3 regions of the Planococcus antarcticus DSM 14505 genome follow, and region 2 is predicted to be linked to each of the others. Evidence: riboswitches for the same ligand, from Rfam matches in the RefSeq annotation. Region 2 holds a riboswitch; each other region holds the start of a gene.
The links. Region 2 has a riboswitch for S-adenosylmethionine ahead of metK (methionine adenosyltransferase). Riboswitches for the same ligand answer to the same signal wherever they lie in the genome.
Positions count from the first base shown of each region.

Region 1: another riboswitch for S-adenosylmethionine. It lies ahead of mtnW (2,3-diketo-5-methylthiopentyl-1-phosphate enolase); the one in region 2 lies ahead of metK (methionine adenosyltransferase).
Region 3: another riboswitch for S-adenosylmethionine. It lies ahead of BBH88_RS16455 (sulfite oxidase-like oxidoreductase); the one in region 2 lies ahead of metK (methionine adenosyltransferase).

Region 1 covers NZ_CP016534.2:3,634,789-3,641,655, reverse strand. Annotated here, with positions in the region: gene BBH88_RS17900 (methylthioribulose 1-phosphate dehydratase) at 1-569, opposite strand, end outside; gene BBH88_RS17895 (2-hydroxy-3-keto-5-methylthiopentenyl-1-phosphate phosphatase) at 566-1,231, opposite strand; gene mtnW (2,3-diketo-5-methylthiopentyl-1-phosphate enolase) at 1,237-2,451, opposite strand; SAM riboswitch class I at 2,527-2,636, opposite strand; SAM riboswitch class I at 3,186-3,338, shown strand; gene mtnK (S-methyl-5-thioribose kinase) at 3,414-4,604, shown strand; gene mtnA (S-methyl-5-thioribose-1-phosphate isomerase) at 4,601-5,662, shown strand; gene BBH88_RS17875 (sugar ABC transporter substrate-binding protein) at 5,659-6,741, shown strand; gene BBH88_RS17870 (sugar ABC transporter ATP-binding protein) at 6,809-6,867, shown strand, end outside.
Region 2 covers NZ_CP016534.2:1,302,192-1,309,058, forward strand. Annotated here, with positions in the region: gene pckA (phosphoenolpyruvate carboxykinase (ATP)) at 1-1,094, opposite strand, end outside; SAM riboswitch class I at 1,419-1,531, shown strand; gene metK (methionine adenosyltransferase) at 1,912-3,108, shown strand; gene BBH88_RS06565 (gamma carbonic anhydrase) at 3,169-3,684, opposite strand; gene BBH88_RS06570 (alpha/beta hydrolase) at 3,797-4,603, shown strand; gene BBH88_RS06575 (LLM class flavin-dependent oxidoreductase) at 4,672-5,679, shown strand; gene BBH88_RS06580 (NUDIX domain-containing protein) at 6,002-6,466, shown strand; gene BBH88_RS06585 (NUDIX hydrolase) at 6,510-6,867, shown strand, end outside.
Region 3 covers NZ_CP016534.2:3,348,373-3,355,239, forward strand. Annotated here, with positions in the region: gene BBH88_RS16435 (ThiF family adenylyltransferase) at 1-764, opposite strand, end outside; gene BBH88_RS16440 (ATP-binding cassette domain-containing protein) at 855-1,493, opposite strand; gene modB (molybdate ABC transporter permease subunit) at 1,498-2,181, opposite strand; gene modA (molybdate ABC transporter substrate-binding protein) at 2,178-2,948, opposite strand; SAM riboswitch class I at 3,118-3,228, shown strand; partial or broken gene BBH88_RS16455 (sulfite oxidase-like oxidoreductase) at 3,304-3,970, shown strand; gene BBH88_RS16460 (Gfo/Idh/MocA family protein) at 4,112-5,050, shown strand; gene BBH88_RS16465 (HAD family hydrolase) at 5,351-6,025, shown strand; partial or broken gene BBH88_RS16470 (LLM class flavin-dependent oxidoreductase) at 6,071-6,867, opposite strand, start outside.

The sequences.
Region 1 (6,867 bases), 1.4 Mb from region 2:
TCACAGGCTTCAAGCAGTTTTTTCGCTTCAAAGCCGTCCCTTCCCCAGACGGTGATGCCATGGTTGCGGATCAGCACTGCTCCTTTATCAGCTGTAATGAAAGCTTCAAACTCTTGGGTGAGCGTAGGGATATCCGCGTAGTTGGGGATGATGGGGATAGTCAGTACCGCATCCTCTTTCCATAATCCGAAGGCCTTGATCAATTCCTGCCCTTGGAAATCGATTTTTCCGGCATCGCCGTATAATTCGGAAATGACATTATTGGCAACTGTATGAACATGGAGACTGCAGCCAGCAACTGTCTTTTTATAAATTGCACAATGCAGCAAAGTTTCTGCAGAGGGTTTTAACAGTGTTTCAACAGCCGGCTGGCCATTGGCGTCAACGAGCAAAAAGTCTTCATTCGTGCGTTTTTTCTTGTCTTTGCCGCTGGCGGTGACCAGGAATTCGAGTGGGTCGTCAGCCACCTTGATGGCAAGATTGCCGCTGGTTCCCATAAACCAGTCACGAATCGCCAGTTCATCTTTGACATCAGCCAGTTCCAGCCATTTTTCATGCAATTCGGTCATAACTTCACTCCTATATATTCATCAACAATCGCGATGACTTCGTGGAAAGTTTCAAATGGCTCATAATCGATGCCAGCCTCTTTGCATTTTTCAGCCAGCAAATCCCTGGCAATGACGAAATCTGCTTCTTTTGCAGCTTCCCAGTCACTGATGGAATCTCCGATAACGATGCTTTTCGTTTCAGTGTCCAAAAGTTCTCGGATGACGGATGGCTTACAGCATCCGCAGCCCTGGCTGGTACAGTTTTCATCGCAGCCATGTGGAAATTCTAGTTTGATGAGATCTCCTGAAAAGTCAGCGCTGTTGCAATAGATATCGTTAAAGGGTCCGAAAGGTTCAAGCAGCGGATAGACGAAAAAATCAATGCCACCACTAACAATATACAAAGGAAGTTGCTGTTTTTTTGCATGGGCGACAAAATCGCTAAAACCTTCGCGTATCTCTGCTTGCTCCAGAACATATGAAATAATTTTGTCTTTTTCCGAAACCGGCAGCAAAGAAAACATTTTCGCAACACCCTCGCGTATCGAGATGGATTGGTCAAGAATCTGGTCTTTGATTAGTTCCCAGCCAGGTGGATCAAATTTCTTCATAATGGCGATGATATTGTCATTAGCTGTAATCGTGCCATCAAAATCGCAAAAAATAATCGGCTTGTTCAATTTGTTCACCCCCATAGCTCAAGTGCAGTTTGCAATTCTTTGTGTTGTTTGCTGGCGGACTGCAAGGTTTCTCCCTGCAGCACTGCGTCAATTGCCTGCCTGAAAGCTTGTCCTCCGCCAACGGCTCCGGCTGGATGTCCATGAACACCACCGCCAGCATTGATAACACTATCAATTCCGTAATCAGCTAATAGTAAAGGCACAAGCCCCGGATGGATACCGGCGGATGGTACGGGGAAGCTGCGTTTTAGTGGACTGTCCCGCGTCAACTCTTTGCCGAGTTCGAGAGCGACTGTTTTCTCCAATGCGACGCTGCCATAAGGTGAAGGAAACAGGGAAAAATCTGCGCCAGCATAACGGATCAATTTCCCAAGTGCGAGCGGTGTAGCGAGACCGTAGAAGGCAGAGGAAGTGAAGGCACCACTGAAGGCGGGGTGAGCCATAAGCGGCAATCCGATTTCCTCATCTTCAGCTAGTTCCTGTAGCACATCCAGCCCATATGCATGGACGTTGAACAATAAGGCATCGGCTCCAAGCTCGCGTGCTTTTCGTGCTTTTCCTCTCAGTTCGGAAGTTCTGCCTGACAGATTCACCGCATAAAGCGTGCGGTGACCTGTTTCTTCATATACATCATCCAGCACTCGTTTGCCCGTGGTGATACGACTTTCGAATGGGGTCAGCGGATTATCGAATAAAATTTCATCGTCTTTAACAAGATCCACGCCGCCTAATGCCTGCTGGCGTAATTGAGCGGATAGAAAATCCATATCGCGACCGATGACACCTTTGAAAATACTCATGAGGAGCGGCCGTCCGCTTACCCTGAGTGTGTTGCGGATTTCTTCAATCCCGAAGCGCGGTCCAGGAAAATGGCTGAGCAGATCATGGCTGAAATCCAGGTCCAATAGCTTTACTTCGCCATCCAGTGACAATTTGCCGAAAACGGTGGTCAGGATGGCGGGCAAGTCAGCTGAGAAATTAACGCTTGGGTAGGCAATCGCAAGTTCTGCCTTTATCAGATCCGGCTTTAGTGGATGGCTATCTCTTTCGAATTCCTCGACGGAAACCACATTTCCCTTATGGTGTTTCAATTGTTCCTGTTCAAGCAGCGGCAAATCTGTCCAGGAACCGATAGTCAGTCCCAAAGCGATGCCTTCTGCCTTTTTTTCGAACGAACCAGGCTTTCCGTACACTTGATAAGTAGCGGTCAACACGCTCATTTGTTCCACACTCCCATATAAATTTTAAAAAATAAAAACCTCTTCAAATAAGAAGAGGTTAAGGGCGTTAACAACTTCTTATTTCTCAGCCATCGGTTCTGGCTGCAAGAATTAGCACCGTATCCATTATTGGACCGGTTGCCGGGTATCATAGGGCTTGTCCCTCCACCTGCTCTGAATAAGAAAGATATGAAATTGGGTAAGTCGGTTTTATAGGTTCAACGATTTCCGTGGTAAGACTAAACATCTGGTTCTGCAGAGAAGAAATCGCTTCAGACGGACGCTTTCCGCGGGCATGGCCTCTGCCGCTTCCTTTGCTGCGCTCAGTCCAGTGGCTCGTGCTCATGCTATTCCCGCAGGAGTCGCCGCCTTCCACTCTTTCTTCCAAGATATCATTAAAACATAATAAATATCAATGAATATAAAATCATTTTAAATATTACTTATTAGGAGATGGAGCAAACCAACGGAGACTCCTGCGGGAACAGCTCAGCGACATAAAAGAAATCCACTCGGGCGTTAAGCCCGAGTTAGTTCAGCGCAAGCCCGCGGAAAGCGTAGTTGGGTTGCGGAATCTCATATTGAATACAGTAAAGTAATTCTGATTATTTCATGCGCGTAGAAATCTGTCAACTCCGTTGTCGCAAAATTGGTTTTATTGAAAAATTGGATTGACAGCAAATTCTGAATCGTGATAGGATTCGTTTCATAACTCAATAGCAAGACAAGTAGTACTCTTATCAAGAGCTGGCAGAGGGATTTTGGCCCGATGACGCCCAGCAACCGACCGTAATACCGTTGTGAGACGGGGCGCTTTGGCGCCAGGGTGAAAATCCTGCAAGGCACGGTGCTAATTCCATCAGAAATTTATTTCTGAAAGATAAGAGGCATGGAATCTCTTATTCTGGCCTCTTTCTTTTTGAAAGAGGCTTTTTATATTGCAGATGAAAGGAAGATAAATGATGACTCTTACTGTTCCAACTACTTATAAGGCATTAACCGAAGCGACAGCCATCGCATTGGCGAAAACGGTCTACACATTTGACCACGCGGCTCAATTGACTTGCCGGGAAATCGGTGACGGCAATTTGAATTATGTTTTCCAAATCGAGGATACTGAAACAGGCAAACGGATAATTATCAAGCAGGCATTGCCCTATGCCAAAATCATAGGCGAAAGCTGGCCGCTGACATTGAAGCGTGCCACGATCGAAGCCAACGTCTTAAGAAAACACGGAGAATTTGTTCCATCATTGGTACCGGCTGTCTATGCGACGGATGAAGAGCTGGCCATTACCGTGATGGAGGATTTGTCCCACCTGGAGATTGTGCGGGAAGGCTTGATCAACGGACAGAATTTCCCGAGGTTGTCGAAGGATATTGGCGAATACCTGGCACTGACTTTATTCCATACATCGGATTACGGCTTGCATCCTTTTGAAAAAAAGCGCTTGGCCGCCGAGTTTTCCAATCCGGAGCTATGCAAAATTACAGAAGACCTCATTTTTACAGATCCGTTCTTCGACATCGATACCAATGATTACGAACCCCAGCTTCAGTCGGCGGCAGAAGCGATTTGGAGCGATCGGAAGCTGCAGCTGGAAGTTGCTAAATTAAAGAAAAGCTTTTTGACCGAATCGGAAGCCTTGCTGCACGGCGACCTTCACACAGGCAGTGTTTTTGCGAGCCAGACGGAAACCAAGGTAATTGATCCGGAGTTCGGTTTTTACGGTCCGATTGGGTTTGATGTCGGCTTGTTCCTAGCCAATCTGATTTTCCAGTCTATCACACGAGAAGGCGAGAATCGCCAAGTCATTGTGGATGATATTGGAAAGACATGGGAAGTATTCGCTTCTTCATTCGGCGAGTTATGGAACAAGCAGAGCGTTGAATCGTTCAGGGCGACAGAAGGCTACCTGGAGTATGTACTTGGTAAAGTACTGACAGATGCGACCGGTTTTGCAGGATGCGAATTGATCCGCCGGACAATCGGCTTGGCACATGTCAAGGACCTGGACAGCATCGAAGACACGGAAAAAAGAACCAGCTTCAAGAAGCAGGCGCTTGAGACTGGACGGGCTTTAATCCTGCAGGGTCAGCAGACAGCGTCAATTGACGATTTACTGGAAATTTTGGAGGAGGCGCGCAAATGAGTATTCCTTTGTCCATCAAATGGAATGGCCAGAAACTGACTATCCTGGATCAGCAAAAACTGCCGCATGCCATTGAATATTTGACGCTTGAAATTGTTGAAGACGTTTACGATGCGATTTTCTCATTGAAGGTTCGCGGTGCACCTGCGATTGGCATTACCGCAGCATACGGATTGGCCATCGGAGCCAAGCGGCATGACACGGATTCATTGGAAGCTTTTCAGCAATATGTCGAAAAAGATGCAGCGTATTTGAATTCCTCCAGGCCGACTGCGGTCAACCTCGGCTGGGCACTCAGCCGCCTGAAAGACAAGGTTCGGGAGGCAAAGAACGTACCGCAAGCAAAGCTGTTGCTGCTGGCGGAGGCAGTGGAAATCCACCAGGAAGATGAAGCGTCCTGCCGCAGCATCGGCGAGCATGCACTGGTGTTGCTACAGGGGCAAACGCGGGTCATGACCATCTGTAACGCTGGTTCGGTTGCCACTGCGAAATACGGCACTGCGTTAGCACCGTTTCATCTTGGTAGCGAGCGTGGTCGCGGGTTTGAAGTGTTCGCGTGTGAAACCAGGCCAATTTATCAGGGCGCGCGCCTGACGGTATGGGAGCTGCAGCAGTCGGGGGTAGATGTCACGTTGATCACCGACAGCATGGCCGCACACACCATTGGAACCAAAGAGATCGAAGCCATCATTGTCGGCGCCGACCGCATCGCAGCCAATGGCGATACCGCCAATAAAATTGGAACTTATAATTTAGCCTTACTGGCTGCCGCATTCAGCATTCCGTTTTACGTGGCAGCACCGGTTTCGACCTTTGATCTGTCAATTGAAGACGGTACCGCTATTCCAATCGAAGAGCGCAACCCGGAAGAAATCACCCATACGAACGGGAAGCCGGTAGCGCCTCTTGGGACGAAAGTATTTAATCCGGCTTTTGACGTAACGCCGGCACACCTCATTACTGCCATTATCACTGAAAAAGGCATCATTACTGCAGATTATCAAAAAAACATCTTTGATTTGCTTGGCGCATCTACAGGAAAAGGAGAAAGAATATGAAAAAACAATCCATCTGGCTGCTTGTTGCATTCCTATTTATGAGTATTTTATTGGCTGCATGCCAGCCGCAGGGAAACGTCAGCGAAGAAACGACTGCTTCGGATACCGAGGCTGAAGTTTCAGACCATCCACTTGCAGGCAAGGAAATCGCATTAATCATGCAAATCAACTTAGGAACATTTTCTGCTCAATATATTGCCGGGGTAGAAGAACAGGTTGAACGTTTTGGCGGAAAAGCGACCGTGTTCACCTCTGAAGGCGATTTAGCGAAAATGGCATCCAACCTAGACGCAGCCATCAACCAGGGCGTTGACGGCATCTTAATTGACCACGGAACCAAAGAAGCTTTGAACCAGGGAGTTGAAAAAGCGTTGGAAGCAGGGATTCCGGTAGTGGCGTTTGATACAGGCATCGAAGTGGAAGGTGTTGTTTCTTTGGAGCAGGGCGACCAGCAGATGGCTGAGATGACACTGGATAAATTAGCGGAAGATTACGGTGGCCAAGCTAACATCGTCAAAATCTGGACTGCTGGATTTGCGCCGATGGAAAGACGCCAGATAGCATATGAGAAGTTCCTGACTGACAATCCGGGCATCAAAGAAGTCACGGCTTTCGGTGCTGCGACTAATAACACGGCATTGGATACACAATCACAGATGGAAGCTGTTTTAAAGCAATATCCGAATGAAGGTGAGATCACAGCGGTCTGGGCTTCTTGGGATGAATTTGCAAAAGGCGCTGTCCGTGCCATTGAACAAGCAGGACGTACAGATATCAAAGTGTACGGCATTGATATGAGCGATGAGGATCTGCAATTGATGCAAAAAGAAGGCAGCCCATGGCTTGCTTCTGCAGCTGTCGATCCAGCGGATATCGGACGCATTCAAGTGCGTTATCTGTATCAGCTATTGAACGGTGAACAACCGGAAGAAAAAGTGATCTTGGAACCGGTCTTTGTTGAGGCGGAGAACCTGCCGGAAGAAGCGGTGACAACCGATGAGTTGAGCGAATACGTAGAAGGCTGGGGAGCAAGCGACCAGGGCTACACGGATGACTTGCGCGAATTGGAAGATCAATAAATAATCTTCACCATTTCGAGCTGTCCTGAAAGATGGGACAGCTCTTTTATCAGAAAGGGGCATTTCTATGGTAGAACCTTTACTTTCGATGGCCGCCATTGGAAAGAAATTCGGCACAGTGACGGC
Region 2 (6,867 bases):
ATAGCTTGTTCTTTTGTTAATTTACTGATTGGAGGTAATACGCCAAATGCATCAGCTGTTAAGAAGACAATTGTTTTTGGGTGCCCTGCTACTGAAGGGTCCACGATATTGTCGATGGCTTGCATTGCGTAAGCTGCACGAGTGTTTTCAGTTAATGATCCATCATTGTAGTCGGGAATACGTGTATCAGGATCTACAACAACGTTTTCAAGAACCGAGCCAAAACGAATCGCGTCGTAAATTTGTGGTTCGTTTTCACGGGACAGGTTGATGGTTTTTGCATAGCATCCGCCTTCAATATTGAAGACGCCGTTATCGGACCAGCCGTGCTCGTCATCGCCGATTAGCTTGCGGTCTCCGTCAGCCGACAAAGTCGTTTTGCCTGTACCGGACAAGCCGAAGAACAAAGTCACATCGCCGTCCTGGCCAACGTTTGCTGAACAGTGCATCGGAAGAATACCTCGTTCCGGCAATAGGTAGTTCATAATAGAAAAAATTGATTTCTTCATTTCGCCAGCGTACTCAGTTCCGCCGATCAAAATAATGCGTTGTTCCATCGATGCGATAATGAATGTTTCTGAAGCTGTACCATCAACTGCGGGGTCTGCCATGAAAGTAGGGGCATAAACCACAGTAAATTCAGCTTCATGTGCTGCCAATTCCTCAGCCGAAGGACGGATGAACAATTGATGAGCAAACAAGTTATGCCATGCGTATTCATTGATTGTTTGGATCGGCACACGTGATTCGTGGTCTGCTCCTGCAAATCCTTTGAAAACGAAAAGTGCATCTTTTTCTTTTAAATGCTTGATGACTTTGGCGTACAGTTTTTCAAACACTTCGCTGGAAATCGGACGGTTCACATTGCCCCAGTCGACTTTGTTTTTAGAGCTTTCTTCTTCGACCATGTATTTGTCTTTCGGTGAGCGGCCAGTGTATTTTCCTGTTTCCGCTTTTACAGCGCCTTCCCGAGTCAATACCGCTTCCCCGCGGGATGTTGCTGCTTCCACTAGTTGTGGCACTGATAATTGAACATGTACATTTTGGCCAGTTAAAAGATCCTTTAAATCGTTTGCAAAGTTCACTGAAGTCATATATATGTACCTTCCTTTTCTGTTATTCCCATGACGATGGGGAGGATGTATATTCGTTCATTAGTATAACACATTAGGTTTATTAGTCTATACTAATCCACTTCGGAAATCAAAATTATTGAATTGCACCTCTACATGAGGTTGCAAAATCCGGACAAACAGACCATATAAGGGTCATTCAAAATCTTTTTTAGTCGGCTTCCTACACCATCTGACAGCGGTCACCCAAAAAAATTCTCAAAAAAAACTAAAAGAAATAATTTTGTTTGCCAAAAACATTGACATTTTTATGCTACTTCCGTATGATGAAAAATTGAACGGATACTCTTATTCCGAGCTGGTGGAGGGGACAGGCCCTATGAAACCCGGCAACCTGCTGCAACTGCAGTGATGGTGCCCAACCTGAAGCAAGGCGCACAGGCCTTGGATGATAAGAGTGAAAGGTGCTTAAGATGATTTTCCTTTCCTCATGATGAATGAGTGAAAGGATTTTTTTATGTCTATAAGAACATACATTTGTGAGTTTGAGCGAGGCTAGGGAAGCGGCATATTTTGGTCTAGACCCCAGCACCCAGATTCTCGGGATCATAAGCCACTCTGGCTGTGCGACAAAAACACGTTGCTTCGCCAGATCGTCTCATGCCCGTCGAATCTACACGGGCGCTTGCGCTTTTCTTATGGAATGCCCTTAATCCTCGTGTAAAAGGCCACAACGGCTTGAAGTTCAATCCGGATTTTTCTGGAACAAACTTGACATGGGAAACGAGTACCGTATCAATTTCGAGAGCAATCTCGCAGGATATAAGGAGGAACATTTTTGAAAAACCGTCGATTGTTTACATCAGAATCAGTAACAGAAGGACATCCGGATAAAATCTGTGACCAAATATCAGATGCTATTTTAGATGCAATCTTAACCGAGGATCCAAATGCGCGTGTCGCGTGCGAAACAACAGTAACTACAGGGTTGGTTCTGGTAGCCGGAGAAATCACCACTTCCACTTATGTAGATATTCCAAAAGTTGTTCGACAAACCGTAAGAGAAATCGGATACACGCGAGCTAAATATGGTTTTGACTCAGAAACAAGTGCTGTTCTTACAGCGATTGATGAGCAATCACCGGATATTGCTGCAGGTGTCAACGTAGCACTTGAATCACGCGAAGGCCAAATGACAGATAAAGAATTGGATGATATCGGAGCAGGCGACCAAGGGTTGATGTTCGGGTACGCTAACAATGAAACAGAAGAATTGATGCCATTGCCGATTTCGTTGGCGCATAAATTGGCGCGCCGCTTAGCTGAAGTACGCAAAGAAGAAATTCTTCCGTATTTACGTCCAGATGGCAAAACGCAAGTGACCGTTGAGTATGATGAAAACAATAAACCACTTCGCGTGGACACGATTGTTATCTCTACTCAACATCATCCAGAAGTAACTTTGGAGCAAATTCAACGCAATATTAAAGAATATGTCATTAAAGAAGTTGTACCAGCAAAATGGATCGATGAAGAAACCAAGTACTTCATCAACCCAACTGGTCGTTTCGTTATTGGCGGACCTCAAGGAGATGCAGGCTTGACTGGCCGCAAAATCATCGTTGATACATACGGTGGCTATGCACGTCACGGCGGCGGTGCTTTCTCAGGAAAAGACGCGACAAAAGTTGACCGTTCAGCAGCCTACGCTGCTCGTTATGTAGCGAAAAACATCGTAGCAGCTGGTCTTGCAGACAAATGTGAAGTGCAATTGGCGTATGCAATCGGTGTAGCACATCCTGTATCGATCGCTTTTGACACGTTTGGCACTGGTCTTGTCGATGAAGACAAATTAGACGATTTGGTACGCGCGAACTTTGATTTGCGTCCTGCTGGAATCATCAAAATGCTAGATCTTCGTCGCCCGATCTACAAGCAGACTGCAGCTTACGGACATTTTGGCCGTACAGATGTTGATTTGCCTTGGGAACGTACAGACAAAGCAGCGATCTTAAAAGAACAGGCTGGCGTATAAGCTGGCATGTAAAAAAAGGACGACTAGGCAGTAATGCCCGGTCGTCCTTTTTTTAATGCTTTACTCTTTTTGAAACGATTTGTAATAAGCCCCTTTTTCAGCGTACTCACGAACAATTCGTTCCATGTCTTCTTTGTCGTCTTCGCGGAGTTCGCGAATGACTTTTGCAGGACGACCGAGAGCAAGCATGCCAGGAGGAATCACTTTGCCAGGGGGCACTAAACTGCCCGCCCCAACAAACGCACCTTCTCCGACTTCTGCACCATCAAGAATAATAGAACCCATGCCGACCAAAGCGCCTTTCCGAATGGTGCAGCTATGCAGAGTCACTTGATGGCCAATCGTCACGTTGTCTTCAAGGAGCAATATTTTCCCTGGGCTTTGGTGAAGCATGCACAGGTCTTGAATATTAACTTTTTCACCAATAATCGTTGGGGAAACGTCACCACGAATAACGGTGTTAAACCACACAGAAGAGTCTGCGCCAATCATCACGTCACCGGAGATGGTGGTATAATCTGCAATAAAAACAGATGGATCGATTTGGGGGGATTTTTCTTTAAATGGATAAATCATGGCAAAGCTCCTTTAAACAAGATAAGATATTCTTAATCGTAACAAATCAAGTCAAAACGTCAAATTAAAATACAACATCAAGAATTGATTGGCAGGGAAAGGAAGTTGGATTATGTGGAAATGGCAAGCTGACGGACCAGCAAAGGCAGTAGTCTTGTTGATACATAGTGCATATGAACAACATTTGCGTTATGCATGGCAAATTGAAAAGTGGCGTTCGGCCGGTTTTGATATCTATATGGGTGATTTGCCGGGTCATGGCAAAAACGCAGGGGCAGACAAGGTTCACCGGGAGTCATTCGATGACTATGAGCAGGCAGTTAATGATATGCTGAAGCTTTCGTCAGAAAATGATCTGCCGGTGTTTGTTATTGCCCACGGCCTCGGTGCTACGATCACCATGAATGTCCTCGGCAACCGCAAATTCAATGTAGCAGGCGCCATCTTTACGTCTCCTTGGCTGCAGTTAAAGAAATTGCCGCCAAAAGCGCCGAATGCATTCCCAGGCGTTGCGCAATTGACGGGCCGCAGAAAAATAGACCATGGCATCGAGCTGCGCCATCTAACACGCGACCGCTTTTCTTATAGCCAGGAAACCGAAAGCAAGCTTTATCACTCTGTTATTACTGCGGGATGGTATAAAGAGTTACAGGGATATATGAAAGAAACTGCAGCTGCTGTTCAGGTGTATCCTCAGATTCCGACTTATCTACACACAGCGGAGCGGGATGTGATCACCGAAAAAGAAGCGGCTCGCCAATGGCTGCTGAAGCAGCAGCTTACCGAGTTCAGCTACAAAGAATGGAAATTCTGTTACCACGACATATTTCAGGAACCGGAAAAAGAAGCAGCTTTTCTGGCGACTCAGGCATTTATCCATACCGTTTTGCGTTCTGTCGGGTATTTGATCGAAGAGTGATAAAGAAAATCAATGTCGTACGCTTTGTCCCAATGACAGGTTACGTGTGATAAAGGAGAGAAAGAAGTTTGGCAATAATCTATAGTGTGCTGGATCAATCACCAATTTCAGAAGGCAGCTCGCCGCAGGAAGCCTTAAAACAGACAGCACTACTCGCGCAACAAGCTGAAGAGTGGGGCTATAGACGGTTTTGGGTGTCTGAACACCACGATGCACCGACTTTAGCTGGGTCGTCACCGGAAGTGCTAATTGCACATCTTGGTGCTGTCACAAAAACCATCCGTCTTGGTTCGGGTGGTGTTATGCTGCCGCATTACGCAGCTTTTAAAATTGCAGAGAACTTCAAATTGCTAGAAGCCTTATACCCAGGCAGGATCGATGCAGGAGTCGGCAGAGCACCTGGAGGCATGCCGCGTGCTTCTTATGCATTGAATGAAGGCAAAAAGCGCGACACCAGCCAATTCCCTGCCCAGATTGACGACCTTCGCATGTATTTGACCGACTCGATCCCTGAAGAGCATCCATACTACGGCATGAAGGCAACACCAATCACTGAGCACAGCCCGCCTATTTGGATACTGGGCTCGAGTGAAAGCTCGGCACTGCTCGCAGCAGAAAAAGGATTGCCTTATCTATTCGGACATTTCATCAATGGCGAAGGCGGGCAGCATTTTGCCAAGGAGTACCGTGAACGTTTTATGCCCTATAAAAAAAGTAAGCCCCATATAGGCTTTGCCATTTTTGTCGTCTGCCAGGAAACACAGGAACAGGCGGAGTGGGTGGCTTCCTCAATGGATTTATCACTTTCCATGGGAGCCCAAGGTATGCCCTCTAAAGGTACGCCCCCGCCTGACAGGGCAATAGCCTACCCCTACTCCAGATTCGAAAAATTACTGGTCGCTGAAAACCGGCGGCGAATGGTTGTCGGGACACCCGAAGAAGTTGTGGACCGGCTAGAAGAACTAGCCGCAGAGTACGAGGCAGACGAAGTGATGTTGGTTTCCTCTGCCTATTATTTTAATGCTAAACTGAAAACGTTTCAGTTGATCGCAGAGGAAATGCAGAAACGTGAATAGGCTGAAATTGGTCTGATTAAGCGTTCGTAAATGTATCCGCAAATTCGCGAACGTTCGTAAAGTGTTTTGACACGTTTACGAACGTTCTTTTTGATGCTTTGTCACTGTTTTTAGAGCGTTCGTAAAAGTGTACTTTTACGAACGGTTTTTATTTTGAAGAAAGAATATTTAGCCCACCTTCATGTTTATGGAAATTAATGTTAATCTAATATAGGTTAGTCAGAATTGAATGTAAATTAGTTGTTGTTATTTACTCTCAAAAGAATAGAAAAAGAAAGTTAGAAAAAAATGCAGTCAAAATTAATACTAAAGGGGTAAGCAAATGTCGATTCGAAATTCTGCTAAAGCAATTATTATTAAGGACTCCAAAATTCTACTTACAAAAAATATAGATCAAGAAGGTCACTTTTATCTTTTTCCTGGCGGGGGACAAGATCATGGAGAAGTTCTGTCAGATACCGTAAAAAGAGAATGCTTAGAAGAAATCGGCGAAAACGTGAAAGTGAAAGACCTTCTTCACATTCGAGAATATATAGGCAAAAATCATGAACATGCGCACTTTGACAGCCACGTTCATCAAATTGAATATTATTTTGTGTGCCATATTAGCACTGAACAAAATATTTCTTCTGTGCCTTCTAATCCTGACTCCCATCAAGTAGGAATTGAATGGGTACCGATACAAGATTTGATGGACTTTCGCATCTACCCAAAAGGGATTCGTAAATATATTCAAGAGTATAAGGACAAAAAAAGAAATACTGTTTATTTAGGCGATATAAATTAAGTCAGATTTGAAACTTATACTTTATTAAAAGGGGAATCGATACATGACCACATCGTATGTGAAGTGGGGAGAAGCCACAGTTAAATTAACTTGGGAAGCGAATAATTCCCTTCCCGAGTATCGGTTAATAACTAGTGTGCATGGCTTTTGTTTTTATGAAGATCAATTGCTCTTAGTCGATTTGAATCATCGCGGATGGGATTTCCCTGGAGGGCATATCGAAGAGAACGAAACCCCGAAGGAATGTTTTCAAAGAGAAGCGATGGAAGAGGGATATGTTTCAGGGAGTTCTCAACTACTAGGGTATATTGTGGTCGATCACTCAGAAAATTTGGTTTGGGATGAAAATGGAAAATACCCTAAGGTCGGGTACCAGGTATTTTATCGGATGAATATCGAGA
Region 3 (6,867 bases), 1.7 Mb from region 2:
GTTTCGGTAAGCGATGGGAACACTGCGTCTTCTCCGCACGTTTTACATTGTGGATCTTTGATGCGCGAAACGCCGATATCCAGCTGGCTATTATCCCACAAATTGAAATGATGGATCTTTTTCCGCATCGCTTCTCGGTTTCCGCTCAGCCATTTCAGCGCTTCTGTGCATTGAAGCGCTGCCGTCACCTGGACCGCTGGTGAAATGATGCCGACCGTATCACATGTTTCATTGATTGCTGGAAGGACGGGCAAAAGACAGCGAAAACACGAGCTTTCGCTTGGAACGAATGGAAACACGACACCTGAACTGCCCACACAAGCTCCATAAATCCATGGCACACCAAATTTTACAGACGCGTCGTTAATCAACAAACGAGTTTCAAAATTATCCGTAGCATCTAAAATCAACTCACTAACTGCCGCGAGTTTTTCCATCCCTGCTGCATCCAAATGCTCTAAATACGTGAATAATCTTAAATCACTGCGGATGGCTTTTAGCCGTTGCTCTGCCGCCGCCACTTTTGGCATCATTTGACGTGCATCTTCTTCCGTGAATAATTGCTGACGTTGCAAATTTGATCTTTCCACGTAATCACGATCGACCAGATGGATGGTTCCAATACCGGCACGCGTCAATGTTTCAGCAATCGCCGACCCTAAAGCCCCACATCCAACGATGGTGACTGTCGCTAAAGATAGTTTTTGCTGACCCGTTTGGCCAAGCGGTTTAAATAAGACTTGTCTTGAATAGCGTTCATCCACTTTGCTTCCTACTTTCTAGCCGTTTGATTGCTCAAACAGTTTCTTCGTTATTGTCACTTTACCATGATTTACCTAAAACTTCAGTTGTCCTCAACCCACGGTCTTCTCTGTCATTTGTCCCTTTTCAATCCGCATAATGCGATCTGCCAGCTTCTCAGCATCCGCAATCCGGTGTGTCACAAAGATCATCGGAATTTGCCATTGTTGGTGGATCCGCAACAGTTCCTCCTGACAGTGGTCACGGTTGGCGTCATCCAAGGCTGAAAAGGGTTCATCAAGCAACAGGATATCCGGCTGGGCAGCTAAAGAACGTGTTAATGCGACACGTTGCTTTTCACCACCTGAAATCTGATGGGGGTATTTGGCCAACAGACTGGTGATACCTAGAATTTTTGTCAGTTCCGTAATATGTAAGATATCCGTTCCCCGAGGCACTGCGTACAAAATATTTTGTTCTACAGTCAAATGCGGGAACAACGCATAATCCTGAAACAAATAGCCGACTTTCCTCTTTTGAATCTTAAGCGGCTTTTGTCCGCTTTTAAAAAAATCTGTGCCATTCAATGAAATCTGCCCGGCATCTGGATGAACAATTCCCGCCAGGCAATTCAGCAGTGTTGTCTTACCGGAACCGGAAGAGCCAACCAGTGCCAGGATTTCTCGGTCTAGCTCGAATACCATTTTTAAACTAAAATGGTCTAACTGTTTTTGAAAGTCCACTAAAAGCATTTGCTCACTCCCTTCCGATACGCATGGCGGTCTTTCTGCGCCAGTAATTGACCCATGTGATGGCGGCTACCCCAAGTGAGGAAATAATCAGCACCCAAAACAAGGATTTTTCCATATCTCCTGCTTCATAAGCAAAGTAAATCGCCAGCGGCACCGTTTCCGTCACACCTGGTATATAACCTGCGATCATTAGTGTCGCACCGAATTCGCCGATTCCCCGTGCAAATGCCAGGATCAATCCGGCAAGTATGCCCGACCAGGCCAGCGGAAATGTGATGGTCCGAAAAATGCGCCATTCAGATACCCCCATCGTCCGTGCAACATTTTCCCAGCGCGGATCTACTTTTTCAAAAGCAGCGAGGACACTTTGATACATCAGCGGCAAAGACACCACAAAAGAGGCAATTGCTGCACCAATCCAAGTAAAAACCACTCGAAATCCGAACCATTGCTCAAGCAAAATGCCCAGTGGACCGTTGACACCGAACAACACAATCAAGCCGAAGCCAATGACTGTCGGCGGTAGAACTAAAGGCAAAAGAATCAAAGCTTCAACAAGGCTTTTGCCGAAAAATTCGCGCCGGCTCATGAATCGCGCCAGCGCAAGGCTGACCAAAAACACAAATAATGTGGAAATAGCTGCTACTCGCAGTGATAACCAAAGTGGCGACAAATCATACGCCATCATGGTGTTTCTCCATCTGCCGGTAAAAAGCCATATTGCTCAAGAATAGCCTGCCCTTTTGGACCGGTGACAAAATCCAGAAAAACGGATGCTGCCTGTTGATTTCCAGAAGCTGTTACGATGGCTCCTGGATAAATAATAGAATCCATTTTCCACGGCACTTCAAGTATCCCTACTATTTCCCGGGAAATAACAGCATCAGAAGAATAAATAATGCCAAGATCAGCATTCCCACTTTCAACATACGTCACGACTTGACGGGCATCTTTGGCATAAACAAGCCTGCCTTCAAGCGGTTTCCATAGCTTCTGGCTTTCAAATTCTTGCTTTGTATAAGCTCCAAGTGGCACGCTGTCCGGCTCTCCCACCGCAATAGTTTCTTCTGTATTCAATAAAACAGTCGCAAAATTTGTAGTTTCTGGAAATTCTTTACCTGAAGCAAGAACAAGACGATTTCCAGCAAATGGCCTGACACTTTCCGACTCAACCAATTGCTGCTTTTCGAGCAATTCCATATCTTTTTCACTAGCCGATAAAAACAGGTCTGTCGGTGCGCCTTGTTCAATCTGGCTTCTCAGCTTGCTGGATGAGCCGTAATTAAAGCTCAGTTCAATATCCGGTTCCACCTTGTGAAACTCCTGTTCCATCCTTTTCATCACTTCGGTCAGGCTGGAGGCTGTCGAAACAAGCAGTTCATCATCGTTTGCTGACGTATTGCCGCAGCCGCTCATCAACATAGCTATACTTAGAAGACACATCATTTTTTTCATTTAAAGGACCCCTTATTCTTCTAAAATCGAGCTCGCCCATTCCGGCAAATCCTCTACGTACTTCCAGTATAACGCCAGCTGGAGAGAAGCTGAATAATTTTCCGAATAATCTTGTAAGAAACCGTTCGTTTAGATAAAATAAGTCACACAAAAAATTAAATACTGTACATCCTTATCAAGAGAGGCAAAGGGTATGGCCCGACAACGCCCGGCGACCGCCAGTTCACTAGCTGGAATGGTCCCAAATCCAACAGAACCGAGTTGTTCTGAGAGATGAGCAAGAGAATTTTACCAGCAGACAACCACTCTTCTCCTTTTTAGCGGAAGAGTTTTATTTAGTTAAAGGAGTGATCGCATGAAGTTGAGCAAAGCCGAAAGGATCAAACGAACACGAGTGCCTGTAGTGGATCCCTCATTGGCCGAACGCCTGCCTCCGGGACAAGTCTTGACGGAGCGCCTTCCAGTCCTGCATGAAGGCGAAGTACCGGAATACGATATGGCCACTTGGACTTTGAAAATTTTTGGACAAGTCGACAAGGAAATCACGCTGCATTGTGATGATCTGTTGAAATTGCCGCAAACGACTGTGACCCGCGACATCCATTGTGTGACGCGCTGGTCCCGATTTGACAATACGTTTACAGGCGTCCGCTTTGTCGACTTGTTAAAAGACCTGGGCGTAATGCCTAAAAGCAGCTATGTCATGCTTCACGACGACTATGATTACACTACTAATGTTGCCCTCTCCGACCTCGACCGGGAAGACGTACTAGCTTGCCCATTCACTTGATAGTGAGCCACTCACCGCCAAACACGTCTATCCACTGCGCTTCATGGTCCCCCACCTGTATTTCTGAAAAAGTGTCAAGTGGGTCCGCGGCATCGAATTCATCGGTGAAAACCAGCCCGGTTTCTGAGAACAAAACGGCTTTCATATGAATGCTGATCCGTTTCAGGAAGAGCGCTTCTCGGGTGAAGACCTCGAAATTCCAGAGGATGAATGGGAGAAAAAAGATTTTTGATTGACTCTTTTAAAACACCTCCCGAGTTGGAAGGTGTTTTTGAATTGCACAGAAGAAAAGACTAATTTCTCTCTTTTTTAAAATCTAGGTTAGAATAGAGGTTAAGAAAACTATAATCACTTTTCTTTAGGAGGAATTGGAATGAGATTTGGCATTATCGGAACAAATTGGATTACTGATCGGTTTATAAAAGCGGCCAAAGAACATCCTGAATTCACGATTGGCGCAGTTTATTCCCGTACGATGGAGAACGCTAGCGCATTTGCGACTAAGTACGAAGTCCAAAATGTCTATACCGATATGAAAGCTATGTTCAAAAGCGGCCATATCGATGCGGTTTATATCGCATCTCCCAATGCCTTCCATGCCCAGCAAAGCATACTGGCCATGGAACATGGCATTCATGTTCTGTGCGAAAAGCCTGCCGTTACGTCCGTTGAGGAAATGGACCAGGTCATTGGAGCTTCGCAGACTCATAAAGCAACTTATATGGAAGCAATGAAATCGACGGTTGTTCCGTCTTTCTTGAATTTGAAAAAGAATATGGATAAAATCGGGCCGATCCGCCGTTTTGTCTTTCATTATAATCAATATTCTTCACGCTATGATAATTATAAGAATGGTGTCATTGAAAATGCCTTTAAACCTGAGCTCGGCAATGGTGCTAAAATGGATTTAGGCGTTTACTGCATTGCACCCATCATCCATTTGGCAGGCACCCCCGAATCAGCCATGAAGAATAACTTTTTATTGTCGACAGGTGCCGATGGACAAGGCAGCATGATTTTGAATTATGCCGGAATAGAAGCAGTCATTATGTACTCGAAGATTTCGGATTCGTTTATGCCAAGTGAAATTCAAGGTGAGAACGGGATTATTGAAATCGACCGCATCAGCGACCCTAAACTTATCACGATTAAATACAGAGGTGGCGAGACAGAAGATTTGTCTGTCGTACACGAATTCGATTCGATGTATTACGAGCTAGCCGAATTTATCGACTGCGTGAAAAATGGACAGCTCGAATCAGCAATCAATACACACGCCATTTCACGTGAAGTGACAAAGTTGCTGACGTGAATGAGTGAAAATGAGCCCTATTCTGTAATTGATATTCTGCAAAACAACTGCGCTTTCGGGCCCGCACGACGCGGGTCATGCAGCTGGCGTGACAGGGCGTCGCTCTTCCAGCTACCAGGGTCTCGCTATCCCGCGGGAGTCTCCGTTATTTTGCTTTATATCATTGAATCACTATAGAATTGTGAATACTGTATTTCAGGTATTTTTTAACGACAATGTGTTCACGGGCTTTGCGACAAGACTACGTAGGATTAATTTCACAGTTAAGCTTATTCATTTAAGCAGCAAAGGACGTGCCTTATGATAAACGGAATTATATTTGATTTTGACGGATTGATTTTTGATACAGAAACGCACCAATATCACATTCTCCAAGAAATGTTCGGTCAGTATGACAGCGAGCTGCCACTCGCGCTGTGGCAAAATGAAGTCGGTACAGATGGTGGTTTTTCACCATTTCATTATATGGAGCAGCAAATTGGCAAGCCGGTTGAACATGAGTTGCTCAATAAACAATATAAAGAAAAGTTTCTTTCGGTTTTGTCGCAGGAAAAACCACGCGATGGCGTAGTTGAGTATTTGCAGATGGCACAGGAGCTGGATTTGAAAGTTGGCTTGGCATCGAGTTCTAGTTATCGCTGGGTTTCAGGTCATTTGAAAAATCTAGAACTGTTTGATCATTTCCATTGCATCCGAACTTCAGACCATGTCGAAAAAGTGAAGCCCGATCCCGCATTGTATCTTCAAGCGGCTAAGTGTTTGGATTTGTCTCCTGAAGCATGTCTTGTTTTTGAAGATTCTGCTCATGGCGCAACGGCGGCTAAGCGAGCCGGTATGAGTTGTGTGGTTGTGCCGAACAAGATAACGAGTACAATGGAGTTCGGGAATGTTGAGCACCGGTTAGATTCGATGGCGGATGTGCCTTTGAAGGATCTTCTGGATTTTGTATCTGCTTTAAAAGTAAATCAGCAATAACCGAAAAAGATGATTCTGGTTAAATGCCAGGACCATCTTTTTTGGTTATTTTTTCACCGTATACTTCCTAATTTCTGGCAGAATTTCTGTACCGATTAAGTCGATATTGCGCTTTAAGCGGTCGATAGGTACGCCACCAAAATCCATTTGGGCGATATAGCGTTGATGTCCATATAATTCGTGTTGATAAAGAATTTTTTCAATGATTTGCTGGGGACTGCCGATGTTCATAACGCTGTCCATTTCAGCACCGTGCATAAAAGCATTTTGTGGATAACCTCGACCATTGGTTTTCTGCATTCCTTTGTCCTCATGTGGATCAACTTCTTCCATTGCTTGTTGTGTCGTTTCAGCAACATTGAAAAATCCAGCCATCGCCACTGGTAACTCCAAAGGGGTAAAGCCACTTTCCTCGGCTGCTTCGCGGTAGACATCAATGGTGTGCTTAAAGGTTTCTACAGGACCTCCAAGTGTCGCGAGCATCATTGGTACGCCGGCATGACCTGCTTTGATGGCACTTGCTGGATGACCACCAACCGCGCGCCAAATCGGAAGCGATCCCGCCTGCGGACGTGGAATGACTCGTGCGTCCCGCAGCGGTGCACGGAATCGGCCGCTCCAGTCCACTGTTTCCTGTCTGTTAATTTGCAGCAACAACTCAAATTTCTCTTCATACAATTCCTCATCATAACGGATATCGTAGCCGAGCAATTCGAACAAACCGACACGCGATGCTCGCCCGGCGATGATTTCTGCACAGCCATTCGAAATCAAATCGATGGTAGCAAAATCTTCGAAAACACGCACCGGATCTGACGTGCTGATGATGGTAGAAGAGCTGG